Regions from separate parts of the Paenibacillus sp. LjRoot56 genome, predicted to be linked through region 1. Evidence: a T-box and tRNA genes for the amino acid it is inferred to sense, from the RefSeq annotation. Region 1 holds a T-box; the other regions hold tRNA genes.
What was found. The T-box of region 1 lies ahead of tyrS (tyrosine--tRNA ligase). A T-box ahead of a tRNA ligase gene usually reads a tRNA of that ligase, here a tRNA-Tyr.
Positions count from the first base shown of each region.

Region 2: it has a tRNA-Tyr gene. The T-box ahead of tyrS (tyrosine--tRNA ligase) is inferred to sense a tRNA for this amino acid. The anticodon was not compared.
Region 3: it has a tRNA-Tyr gene. The T-box ahead of tyrS (tyrosine--tRNA ligase) is inferred to sense a tRNA for this amino acid. The anticodon was not compared.

Region 1 covers NZ_CAXURV020000001.1:2,048,306-2,052,642, forward strand. The annotation lists gene ACSQ8O_RS09185 (tagaturonate epimerase family protein) at 1-1,111, shown strand, start outside; gene ACSQ8O_RS09190 (hypothetical protein) at 1,173-1,484, opposite strand; gene ACSQ8O_RS09195 (DUF3055 domain-containing protein) at 1,537-1,830, opposite strand; gene ACSQ8O_RS09200 (HRDC domain-containing protein) at 2,035-3,048, shown strand; T-box leader at 3,114-3,375, shown strand; gene tyrS (tyrosine--tRNA ligase) at 3,437-4,337, shown strand, end outside.
Region 2 covers NZ_CAXURV020000007.1:72,796-77,132, reverse strand. The annotation lists rRNA gene ACSQ8O_RS34985 (23S ribosomal RNA) at 1-695, shown strand, start outside; rRNA gene rrf (5S ribosomal RNA) at 803-919, shown strand; tRNA gene ACSQ8O_RS34975 (tRNA-Tyr) at 1,009-1,090, shown strand; tRNA gene ACSQ8O_RS34970 (tRNA-Trp) at 1,103-1,176, shown strand; tRNA gene ACSQ8O_RS34965 (tRNA-Gln) at 1,187-1,261, shown strand; tRNA gene ACSQ8O_RS34960 (tRNA-Lys) at 1,278-1,353, shown strand; tRNA gene ACSQ8O_RS34955 (tRNA-Leu) at 1,373-1,452, shown strand; tRNA gene ACSQ8O_RS34950 (tRNA-Gly) at 1,495-1,566, shown strand; tRNA gene ACSQ8O_RS34945 (tRNA-Pro) at 1,576-1,649, shown strand; gene ACSQ8O_RS34940 (VOC family protein) at 1,860-2,282, shown strand; gene ACSQ8O_RS34935 (thioredoxin family protein) at 2,311-2,898, shown strand; gene tenA (thiaminase II) at 3,097-3,762, shown strand; gene ACSQ8O_RS34925 (hypothetical protein) at 3,867-4,052, shown strand; gene ACSQ8O_RS34920 (helix-turn-helix domain-containing protein) at 4,175-4,337, opposite strand, start outside.
Region 3 covers NZ_CAXURV020000003.1:1,201,126-1,205,462, forward strand. The annotation lists gene mobA (molybdenum cofactor guanylyltransferase) at 1-260, opposite strand, end outside; partial or broken gene ACSQ8O_RS24365 (DoxX family membrane protein) at 434-954, opposite strand; gene ACSQ8O_RS24370 (cation diffusion facilitator family transporter) at 1,032-1,943, opposite strand; tRNA gene ACSQ8O_RS24375 (tRNA-Gln) at 2,185-2,256, opposite strand; tRNA gene ACSQ8O_RS24380 (tRNA-Tyr) at 2,267-2,348, opposite strand; tRNA gene ACSQ8O_RS24385 (tRNA-Thr) at 2,426-2,501, opposite strand; tRNA gene ACSQ8O_RS24390 (tRNA-Ser) at 2,520-2,611, opposite strand; tRNA gene ACSQ8O_RS24395 (tRNA-Met) at 2,623-2,696, opposite strand; tRNA gene ACSQ8O_RS24400 (tRNA-Ile) at 2,746-2,819, opposite strand; rRNA gene rrf (5S ribosomal RNA) at 2,876-2,992, opposite strand; rRNA gene ACSQ8O_RS24410 (23S ribosomal RNA) at 3,127-4,337, opposite strand, start outside.

The sequences.
Region 1 (4,337 bases):
GGCGCAACAAAGTATTCGTGAGCTTGCTTTGACTGGTCGCACCTATGAGGATGTATTGGATGCAGCGGCTTATGCGGTTCTGCAAGAGGGCTATACAGACGGTTACGGCGCTGATGGCGACCACTTGAAGAAAGAAGAGGACATCGAGTACGCGTTGCGTCTTGGTTTTACGATGTTGACGCTAGATTGCTCCGAGAATATCGACAACACGATTGAATCCATGAGCGAAGCAGAAATCGCAGCAAAATATGAGCAACTGCCTGCTAGCCTGCGCAGCCGATATGAAGAGCGCTACCTGCAAACAGCACCAAATGTACCAGGAGCTACTCTTGCCTATACAGCGGAAGCTTTGAAGAAAGATGTGCTGATCTATGATGCAGCTATTAATTTCATGGAAGCGATCTACCGTAAGTATATCGTTACACTTGATCGTGCGGTTGATTTCGAAATTTCCATTGATGAAACAGCAACGCCAACTTCCCCAGAGGCACATTATTTGGTAGCCAATGAGCTACGTGACCGTGGTGTTACGATTTTCAGCATGGCTCCACGCTTCTGTGGTGAGTTCCAAAAAGGGATCGACTACATCGGAGATATCGCGCAATTTGAGCGTGAGCTAGCTAGTCATGCTGCGATTGCTGTTCATTTTGAATACAAGCTAAGCATCCATTCCGGCAGTGATAAATTCAGTGTGTTCCCATTGATCGGGCAATACACGAATGGTTTGTTCCACATCAAAACAGCGGGTACAAATTGGCTCGAAGCGGTACGTGTTGTTGCGAAAGTGAACCCTACGCTGTATCGCCGTATGCACCAATTTGCACTTGACCACTTTGTTGAAGCGACAGCTTACTACCACGTGACAACAGATATCAAAGCAATCGTTCCACTTAGTGATGTATCGGATGCTCAATTGCCTGATTACATGGAAGAAAATAATGCACGTCAATTGCTGCACATCACGTATGGTTTGCTTCTTCAAGCGAAAAATGAAGACGGAAGCCGCACATTTGCAGACGAGTTCTTCCAAACATTGGCTGATCAAGAAGATACCTTTGCTGAAGGACTTCGTCATCATATTGGCAGACACTTGGAGTTGCTGGGCAAATAATCAACAACTAAAAACGCCACGAACATCCCTTTAACGGGTGTTCGTGGCGTTTCTCACTTACCTAGGACAAGCCCTCGGTAGACTCTCCTATTGCATCATCTGCTCCAGGATAGTCTCTTGTAATACCTTCGTGCAGCTCACGATTCTCGTAAGCAAAACGATTGGTAGGGCGTTGATCCTCTCGCCAAGGGGTGCTTTTCCCAAGGGATTCTGACATCATACTTGTGCCATAGGGCCCTTCCGGAAACTCCTCGGGGATCATGTCATTACGCTGTGATTCTACCGACTTGAGGTCTGTGTACGCAGCGAGGCGGTCTTCTGAGAGGAAGCCTAATCCCTCTACATTGTTGATGTGTGGTGACTTCTTACGCATGGATAAGCCTCCTTTTCAGGTTTTGCTTTTTCCAGTGTCCCCCGACAATCCCTTAAATATCCGTAAAATGTATGGAACCGATAATTTGGGATAAAAATTCGGTAAGCTCTTGAGCTTGTTCTTCGTTGATCTTAAACACATGCTCGAGGTAGCCTTCTTCATTCAAATCGTCCGGTCCAATAACAGCACTGCGGCCCGATTGCAAATCGATAACCAGCTTCTTGCCATAATAACGGGTTGTGGTCATGATAGCGAGGTCAAAACGGTGTAAAGCATTGCCAACGAAACAGACAAAACGCGTTGTTGTTTCTTCTTGATGATCATATAAAAAGTCATAATCAGACATGAGGGCCCTCCATTCTCTTTCTAGTATGGGTCTATTATAACCGATAAGGGTCTGGGGGCAAAACGGTTCTTGCGCCTAACTGTCAAACATGGTATGATTTGGATATTGGAAATGGGAAGCACCTTTTCTGCCTAGCGGGCGGAAGAGGTGCTTTTTCGTTTTTCTCACACTATTTCATATAAACGTCTGGAGGCATGGAAAGAGATGAACATTGTATTTTTGAACACGTTAGAGAAGAATTCGGGGGATCAGCAAGTGATTTCCGCGCAGGTTTCGATTGTCGAAGAACAAGGGATTTGGAGTGTGTATTGGAGTGAACCTGACTTGACCGGTAAGCTTACGCAGGACGAATGGTTCCAAGGCATAAGTTGGGATGAGATGCTATTTGCATTCCGTCAAGGCTTGCGTGAGAAAATTCGAAGCGGCTTCCGGCCGTTGGTACACACGGAATTAGATCTTACGCAAGGACTGTCAGGTAAAGCGAAAATGACACAAATGCTAACGTATTACTGTGAGGAGAATCCGAATGAAGAGGTGTTCGAGTCACTGCGTGCATGGCGTCGTGAGCAGGCTGCTCGTGAGAAGAAGGCACCCTATATCCTTGCAACGAACCGTGTCCTACGGATGATTTCAGTGTTCTTGCCACAGACCAAGGAAGAGCTTCAACAAATTCCTGGGTTTGGTGAGCAGAAAACAGCACAGTACGCCGATCAATTGCTTGGACGGATAGGCGAGTGCACACGCACGAACGGTTTTCCGTTGGATTGGGTTGCCAACTATGTGGATACGATGAAGTTCGAGGGTTGGCTCCTTGCTCAGAAGGAGCAGAAGCTGCGAATCGAGCTTGATCGTGAAGTCAGCAAACGCAAGCTGTTAGAAATCGTTGCTGGAGGCGGGAGCTTGGCCGATCTTCAGGCGAATCTGACGATGCCGCGGAGAGAATTGCTGTTGTGGGTGGAAGATTTGGATCGTGAAGGCTACGATATGGATCCTCTCGTGGAAGCTGAACTATCTTCGATATCAGAGGAGGAGCAAATTAAAGCGTGGAATGCATATGAATCTGAAGGTGATCGCTATTTAAAGCCTGTTCTCAAGAGTCTCATCGGGACGGAAGAACTGAAGGGGAAAGAGCTCGACCGTGCTTATGAGTGGCTGCGTCTGCTTCGGTTACGTTTTCGCAGAGAGAAGGAAAGAAATGCGATCCAAGCAGCTAGTTAATGTGCATTGACAAAGGGATGTGGGATATGATTAAATGGTCAATAATCTAATATCCGTCAAAGCGATGACGAACATGGGCGAAGCCCGAAGTAGGAGAAATGCCGCTGCTGCAGAGAGTCGGTGGAAGGTGCAAACCGATGCAAGCATATTGTCCGAATTACAGTTCTGAGTTGGTGGAGGGAATATGCTCTATCGAGCATTAGTAGCTTACACCCGGCAAACTATTTGTCGTTAATTTTCTAAGTGAAAGAGAAGTGGCATGCTTGTAGGCGTGCAACCAATCTCTTTAATTAGGGTGGTACCGCGAGACAATCTCTCGTCCCTTTGTGGACGTTGAGGTTGTCTTTTTTGTTTTCTTTTATAACCAATCGAATGGAGGGATCGTATGTTGTCTTGGGATAAGCTTACTGTGGAACAGCAGCAACAAGTTGAGCATCAATTAAGTATCCTCAAACGAGGCGCTGCGGAAATCGTGCCGGAAGAAGCGCTGAAGATAAAGATTATGAAGGCGGTAGTGACAGGGACACCGTTGAAAGTAAAGCTAGGATTAGATCCATCTGCACCGGATATCCACATCGGACATACGGTCGTCCTGCACAAACTTCGTCAATTCCAAGACTTGGGACATGAGGTTCAGCTAATTATTGGTGATTTCACGGGACGCATCGGCGATCCAACAGGGAAATCCGAGACACGTAAACAGCTTTCGGAGGAAGACGTAAAGCATAACGCGCAAACGTACCAGACCCAGCTAGCCAAGGTGTTGGATCTAAACAAAACATCCTTCTACTATAACTCCACTTGGTTAGGTGAACTGCGCTTTGACGATGTGCTAAGACTTGCTGGTAAAGTGACGGTTGCTCGCATGCTAGAAAGAGATGACTTTGCAAAGCGGTATGCGGCGAATCAGCCGATACATGTGCACGAATTTTTCTACCCGCTTATGCAAGGCTACGACTCGGTTTCTTTAGAAAGTGATATTGAGCTCGGTGGAACCGATCAGACTTTTAATATCTTGATGGGGCGCACGCTGCAAGGGGCATATGAGATCAAAGAGGGTCAGGTGGCGATCCTGATGCCGTTGCTCGAGGGACTGGATGGCGTTCAGAAGATGAGTAAAAGCCTGCGTAACTACATCGGTATCGATGAGCAGCCGAATGACATTTTCGGTAAAACCATGTCCATTCCAGATACGCTCATGCTCAAATATTTCGAGTTAACGACAGCCTTGTCGAATGAGGAAATCGAAGAGCTGCGGCAAGGGCTCGCAGCGGGTACGATCCATCCGA
Region 2 (4,337 bases), on a different contig from region 1:
TAACCTGGTACCGTGATCCGGTATGGGGACAGTGTCAGGTGGGCAGTTTGACTGGGGCGGTCGCCTCCTAAAATGTAACGGAGGCGTTTAAAGGTTCCCTCAGAATGGTTGGAAATCATTCGCAGAGTGCAAAGGCATAAGGGAGCTTGACTGCGAGACCTACAAGTCGAGCAGGGACGAAAGTCGGACTTAGTGATCCGGTGGTACCGAATGGAAGGGCCATCGCTCAACGGATAAAAGCTACCCTGGGGATAACAGGCTTATCTCCCCCAAGAGTCCACATCGACGGGGAGGTTTGGCACCTCGATGTCGGCTCATCGCATCCTGGGGCTGAAGTAGGTCCCAAGGGTTGGGCTGTTCGCCCATTAAAGCGGTACGCGAGCTGGGTTCAGAACGTCGTGAGACAGTTCGGTCCCTATCTGTCGCGGGCGTAGGAAATTTGAGAGGAGCTGTCCTTAGTACGAGAGGACCGGGATGGACGTACCGCTGGTGTACCAGTTGTCTCGCCAGAGGCATCGCTGGGTAGCTATGTACGGAGGGGATAAGCGCTGAAAGCATCTAAGCGCGAAGCCCCCCTCAAGATGAGATTTCCCAGTATGTAAGACCCCTTGTAGACGACGAGGTTGATAGGTTCGAGGTGGAAGTGCGGCAACGTATGCAGCTGACGAATACTAATCGGTCGAGGGCTTAACCATATATAGGGATCTTTGACGTAAGTCAAAGTCTCTCAGATATCCTAAGTAAGAACTTTACGTTGAAGTTTCGTATCTAGTTTTCAAGGCGCAAACAAACGCTTTGACTGTTTGGTGATGATGGCGGAAGGGACCCACGCGTTCCCATCTCGAACACGACCGTTAAGCCTTCCAGCGTCGATGGTACTTGAACCGCAGGGTTCTGGGAGAGTAGAACGTTGCCAAGCAGATACCTAATATAGGGATCTTTAATCGAAGATTAAAGTCTCTCTGCATGGGTATTTTTTTTGTCTAGTAAGATTTGATTTGCCTTTATGGAGGCTTAGTGAAGTGGCTAAACACGGCAGACTGTAAATCTGCTCTCTTCGAGTTCGGTGGTTCGAATCCATCAGCCTCCATATACCTTATTTAGGGGCATAGTTTAAGGGTAGAACAAAGGTCTCCAAAACCTTTGGTGTGGGTTCAATTCCTGCTGCCCCTGCCAATAAGATCAATGGGGATTAGCCAAGCGGTAAGGCAACGGACTTTGACTCCGTCATGCCAAGGTTCAAATCCTTGATCCCCAGCCATTTTTTCACAACACATGAGTCATTAGCTCAGTTGGTAGAGCACCTGACTTTTAATCAGGGTGTCGTAGGTTCGAATCCTACATGACTCACCATTTGCCTTATTTACAGCATGCGCGTATGGCGGAATTGGCAGACGCACTAGACTTAGGATCTAGCGGGCGACCGTGGGGGTTCAAGTCCCTCTACGCGCATCATCGTCCCTAGGTTGCTTCATGCAGCTTAGGGACCCCTATGCGGAAGTGGCTCAGCGGTAGAGCATCGCCTTGCCAAGGCGAGGGTCGCGGGTTCGATCCCCGTCTTCCGCTTTTTATCTTCGGGACGTAGCTCAGCTTGGTAGAGCACCTGCTTTGGGAGCAGGGGGTCGCATGTTCAAATCGTGTCGTCCCGATATCAACCACAGTTCTTCATCAAGTGATGAAGGATTGTGGTTTTTTGTTGTGATCATTTTGTTTTTGACCGAAGTGTTGCAGTCATTCTTACTTCACATAGAGTTACCCTTGGTTACTTAGTTACCTTGATGTAACTCATTTTCTAACCACGCCTGTTCGAGTATACTGGAAATGAAGTAAAAGTATGAATTCTAAGGAGGCTAAAGTAAGTGGGTACGAATGCGAAAATAGGCGGCGGCGGTTTCCATCACGTTGCACTCAGAGCGAATGATTTTGACGCGACAGTCAAGTTTTATACAGAAGGTTTAGGCTTTGTAGAGAAGAATAACTGGGGCGAAGGGAATAAGCGCGCGGTCCTGTTAGACTCTGGCGATGGGAATTATATGGAGGTTTTTGCTGGAGGAACAGGTGAGCAAATTCCAGAAGGCTATTTCTTTCATGTTGCTTTACGTAGTAATGATGTAGATGGAGCAGTTGCAGCAGCAGTTGCTGCCGGAGCTATCGTTACGGTAGAGCCGAAAGACGTGATCCTAGGCGTGAACCCGCCAACACCTGTGCGTATTGCATTTATCAAAGGACTAAATGGTGAAATTATTGAGTTTTTCCAAAGCACTGGGGAGAACCAACTATAATTTATCAGGGATGAGAGGGGCATGTGACATGGCTTATACCTTTACTTTATCGCTCGGAGATGAAGCGCCTGATTTTTCATTACCAGCTACGGATGGACAAACATACGCGTTGAAGGATTTTAACGATGCGAAAACGCTCGTTATCTTTTTTACTTGCAACCATTGCCCTTATGTGATCGGTTCTAATGAAGTAACACGCGAAACGGCCAATCGGTATAAAGATAAGGGTGTACAGTTCGTTGGTATCAACGCCAACAGTGTGAACACCAAGCCAGAAGATTCCTTTGATCATATGGTATCGCACATGGAGGAGCATCAATATCCATGGACGTACCTGAGAGACGAAACCCAAGAAACGGCATTAGCCTATGGTGCATTAAGAACGCCGCATTTTTATGTCTTTGATGAAAATCGCAGATTAGCTTACACGGGACGTGGCGTAGATAATCCTAAGGATGCATCAAAAATCACAATAAATAATTTAGATATCGCGTTAGAAGAGCTGACCTCTGGTCAAGCGATTACACTACCGTTGACGAACCCACTTGGCTGTAATGTAAAATGGGACGGTAAGGATGCGCATTGGATGCCTGCTGATGCGTGTGACTTGGTATAGCATACTTCTGTTAGTATACATATCTCACAAAATTGAAAGCAATGAGCCTCCATACCGTGGAGGTTCATTTTTTGTATGCTACCTATTCATTCCTAGTAACTAAGTTAAAATATGGTAAAATAATAGAGTTCACCAAATCTACTAACAGTAACACACTCATCTATTCAGTATACAATCACATGCCAAAGGAGAATCATAATGTCCTTTACACAGCATTTAGTCCAGAAATATCAGCACGAATGGCGCCAAACCCAGCAACATCCCTTTGTTCAAGAATTAGGTCGGGGAACCCTAGACCGCAATAAATTCAGGTTCTACATGATCCAAGACTATTTATATTTAATTGATTATGCCAAATTGTTCGCATTAGGAGCTGTCAAGGCTCCAGATCTCACAACGATGAGTGAGTTCTCAGCGTCACTAAGTAACATTTTGCATGAAGAAATGGGCATTCATCGTTCCTACGCAGCTCGCTTCGGTATCACCAGGGAAGAATTGGAGCAGGCAGAACCTTCCCCAATTACACTCGCTTATTCGCATTACATGTTGCATGTAGCACAGAATGGCGGATTAGCGGAGTTAACAGCAGCATTACTTCCTTGTATGTGGAGTTACTGGGAGATCGGCCGCATGTTGAAGAAGTTCCCAGGTGCAGTGGATCATCCTGATTATGGTGAATGGGTGAGGGGATACAGCTCAGAGGAGTTCGGTAAACATGCACAATGGTGCATAAATTTAATGGATCGACTAGCCTTAGGGAAATCGGAAAGTGAATTAGCACGATTAGAAACTATTTTTTTGAATACGACTCGCTACGAAACGTTGTTCTGGGAAATGTCGTACCAACAACAGATGTGGCTGTAATTTCTGACACAAGTGCCAATGAAACGCATTCATAAGAGTCAATAGAACGAATATACATATACGGAAATCATCAAAAGTTGGTTATCAACTGGGAGGTGTTTCGTATGATTTATTGGATTTTGGCTGTGATTGTTGTGGTCGTTGGTGCGCTGGTCATCCTGAGTGTAAGAAGAAGTAAATCCAAAGCGCCTGCTGAAGTGAAAACGCACAAGCCCTGCTCTTACTGCAACGAGGAAATCGCTATTGATGCGCCAGTGTGTAAGTATTGTAGGGGGGTTGTAGTGAATTAAGTTGATACTAGGAATTCCGGTTAAAAGGGGAAAAGAAAAGCAACGAGTCATTCGCTACGTGCGAGCTGCTCGTTGCTTTTTTGTATTTGTGTTAGTCTTTCTTGCTGCGTCTACTAGCTTCTTTAGCATCTAACTAGGAAATCACTCGCCGTCCTGACAATATATTGAACTTCATCAAGCCCACGTTCCATAAGCATGCTTTTGTGAATATCGATAATCAATTTCTTTTCATGGATACCATCTACACCGTCAAGTTTTTGAAAATTAAACAACTCGCTCGGGTCT
Region 3 (4,337 bases), on a different contig from region 1:
TTAGATAGGGATAATGCGGCATGCATGCCTCCAAGCGACCCATGTCCCCTGAAAAAATCCGTAATAATCCGTACCGAACGATCTACTATGTTTAGATAAGGTTTAGGATCATTCGTTACAACAATCAACTCATCACATATTTCCCTCATACAATCTAGCTGCCTGACAATGAGCGGCTTTCCCCCAAATGGCAGCAATGCCTTCAGCTCTCCGTTCATTCGACGGTTTGCTCCACCAGCCAAAATAACTCCTGAAAGCATACCCATCACTTCTCCTTTTTCTACATCATGTACCTGTCACTTTAGTCCAAAAAAGATCAACTGTAAGTGAAAAATATCACACTGCAATAAACACAAAAAAACCTATTCCCCTCTCAATAACTGGAGAAAGGAATAGGTTTATCAACGATTTAACATGGAAGCAGAAGCAGAGCTCATCTGAGTTTCGTCTTTAAATGACATATCTCTAATAGCTTATCAAACCATCTGTGCAGGTACGGAAGAATCAAATGATCCACACCAAATTTCCCGGCATTCGCTCCAGCTGCTAAAATAATGAACCCGAGGAGCACTAACCATGGATTCGAGCTAACCGTGCCGGCAAACATATACATGAAGTTCATCAGTAAGCCGAAGAACATCGCTGTCGTTGTCAACGCACCGAGCAGTAACCCCACACCAACTAAGAGTTCACCCCAAGGAACCAGCACATTAAACCATCCTACATGCGGAAGCGCGACATTTTTCAAGAAAGCCACATAATTCGCATAAACGAGATCCGTCGTACCACTTTCTAGAACTGGTTTGGCAATGGCCCCTTTCAGATAACCTGCAGCGTCGAAAGCTTTGTCACCTGTAATTTTGTGCCATCCCGCTATCATCCATTCCCAACCAACATATAAACGAATGATAGAAGTATTGCAGCGTAATTATTTTCCCTTACCCATTTCATCATTTCAACCATCTCCTCGTCCTTTATGAATTCATTATAGGTCGAAGAAATGGTCGTGTATGTGAGATAAGTCACTCTGATTATTTTTCTTGACTACTTGATACCTCAATAGGTTCTATGTGAATATGCACATACGATATGTTATGAAGTTCATGAATTCGATTTTCAATATTTTCGGTAATGTCATGGCTTTCGCTTACGTTAAGCTCATGGTCTACACCAATGGTCACATCGACTAGTTTATTGTTTCCATGGATACGGGCTTTGATATCAATGACCTTCTCCACCCCGGGGACGTCACGAATGGTTTGTTTAATGGTTTGAAGCTCAGCATCATCAAACCCATCCGTAAGAGCATGAGTAGAATCTCGGAAAATATCCCACGCTGTTTTACAAATAATAACTCCGACAAGTAAAGCTGTTAATGTATCCAGCCAAGGTAGACCAAATTGAGAACCAACAATACCAATAAAGGCACCAATACTGACAAACGCATCCGATCGATTATCTTGTGCTGCTGCCATCATGGCATTACTATTTATTTTCCTTGCCAGACGAACATTGTATACATATACAACGTACATGACAATCGCACAAAAAACAGCCGTCCATGCGGCAACCATATCGGGAGATTCGATACTCGGAGAACGAAACTTAATAAATGCTTGATAGAGAACCTGAATTCCTACCGCAAACATAATAAAAGAAGCGATTAAAGCGGCTACCGTCTCAGCTCGATAATGACCGTATCTATGGTCTTTATCAGGTGGTTTTCGTGATATTTTCAGCCCGACTAAAACAGCAATTGATGCAATAATGTCTGTAGCGTTATTTAAACCATCCGCGGAAAGCGCTTCGGACTTGGTTATGTACCCTATGGTTAATTTTAAAGCTGATAAACATATATAAGTAATAATACTTAACCAAGCACCTTTTTCACCTTGCTTGATGTCATCATACAAATTTTCTATTGTTCCCACCTCACTATCCATGTCGAAGACAATCATACTCGACATAATACGTGTGGGTCTAGAGAAACAGTGTTGTCCAAGTCCTTAATAGTAGGATCCAAACAACTAATTTGCATAAGGTGAAAAGTATAGGCTTGATTCAAGTTTTCTACTTAAAACCATTAGTAAAAACAAAAAAAAGCCTTATATCAAGGCTTCATTGTTTGCAACTTGTACAACGGGTGATCTATCAAGTTGAGCTAATGACTTATGAAAAAAAGAACTGGGGATCAAGGATTTGAACCTTGGCATGACGGAGTCAAAGTCCGTTGCCTTACCGCTTGGCTAATCCCCATTGTAGGAGATGGAGGCTGATGGATTCGAACCACCGAACTCGAAGAGAGCAGATTTACAGTCTGCCGTGTTTAGCCACTTCACTAAGCCTCCACGTTAAAAAGCTTTACCGGGCCCCGAAAAAGTATTCGGTGTTGCTACAAGGCTTCACTTCATTTTTTGGGGTAATATGGTGCCGTCGAGAGGACTTGAACCCCCAACCTACTGATTACAAGTCAGTTGCTCTACCAGTTGAGCTACAACGGCTTATTACGTTTATACAGATGGCGGAGAGAGAGGGATTCGAACCCTCGCACCACTTACGCAGTCTAACCCCTTAGCAGAGGGTCCCCTTATAGCCACTTGGGTATCTCTCCAAAATAATAAGTAGCGGCAGAGGGGCTCGAACCCCCGACCTTACGGGTATGAACCGTACGCTCTAGCCAGCTGAGCTACGCCGCCAAATGGTCTATCAATCATCATATATAAAAACGTGCTGCTAAGGAATAAGTGGGCCCTAGTGGACTCGAACCACCGACCTCACCCTTATCAGGGGTGCGCTCTAACCAGCTGAGCTAAGGGCCCATATTTGCATTAACTCCTCGAAAGGCGGCAAAAAAAATACCCACTAGGGGTATTCTGCTTGGCAACGTTCTACTCTCCCAGAACCCTGCGGTTCAAGTACCATCGACGCTGGAGGGCTTAACGGTCGTGTTCGAGATGGGAACGCGTGGGTCCCCTCCGCCATCATCACCAAACAGTCAAAGCGTTTGTTTGCGCCTTGAAAACTAGATACGAAACTTCAACGTAAAGTTAGATGTTCTTAGGATTTTCTGGGCCCCAATCAAGTAGTCGGAATTCGCTACAAAGCTTATCTTCACTTGGTTGGGATTAGGTTAAGCCCTCGACCGATTAGTATTCGTCAGCTGCATACGTTACCGCACTTCCACCTCGAACCTATCAACCTCGTCGTCTACAAGGGGTCTTACATACTGGGAAATCTCATCTTGAGGGGGGCTTCGCGCTTAGATGCTTTCAGCGCTTATCCCCTCCGTACATAGCTACCCAGCGATGCCTCTGGCGAGACAACTGGTACACCAGCGGTACGTCCATCCCGGTCCTCTCGTACTAAGGACAGCTCCTCTCAAATTTCCTACGCCCGCGACAGATAGGGACCGAACTGTCTCACGACGTTCTGAACCCAGCTCGCGTACCGCTTTAATGGGCGAACAGCCCAACCCTTGGGACCTACTTCAGCCCCAGGATGCGATGAGCCGACATCGAGGTGCCAAACCTCCCCGTCGATGTGGACTCTTGGGGGAGATAAGCCTGTTATCCCCAGGGTAGCTTTTATCCGTTGAGCGATGGCCCTTCCATTCGGTACCACCGGATCACTAAGTCCGACTTTCGTCCCTGCTCGACTTGTAGGTCTCGCAGTCAAGCTCCCTTATGCCTTTGCACTCTGCGAATGATTTCCAACCATTCTGAGGGAACCTTTAAACGCCTCCGTTACATTTTAGGAGGCGACCGCCCCAGTCAAACTGCCCACCTGACACTGTCCCCATACCGGATCACGGTACCAGGTTAGAACTCCGATACGATCAGGGTGGTATCCCAACGATGCCTCCACCCAAGCTGGCGCTCAGGCTTCAAAGGCTCCCACCTATCCTGTACAGATCGTACCAAAGTCCAATATCAAGCTGCAGTAAAGCTCCATGGGGTCTTTCCGTCTTGTCGCGGGTAACCTGCATCTTCACAGGTATTAAAATTTCACCGGATCTCTCGTTGAGACAGCGCCCAAGTCGTTACGCCATTCGTGCGGGTCAGAATTTACCTGACAAGGAATTTCGCTACCTTAGGACCGTTATAGTTACGGCCGCCGTTTACTGGGGCTTCAATTCATAGCTTCGGGGTTGCCCCCTAACCACTCCTCTTAACCTTCCAGCACCGGGCAGGCGTCAGCCCGTATACTTCGCCTTGCGGCTTCGCACAGACCTGTGTTTTTGCTAAACAGTCGCTTGGGCCTTTTCACTGCGGCCCCCTCGGGCTATTCACCCTACCGAGGCACCCCTTCTCCCGAAGTTACGGGGTCATTTTGCCGAG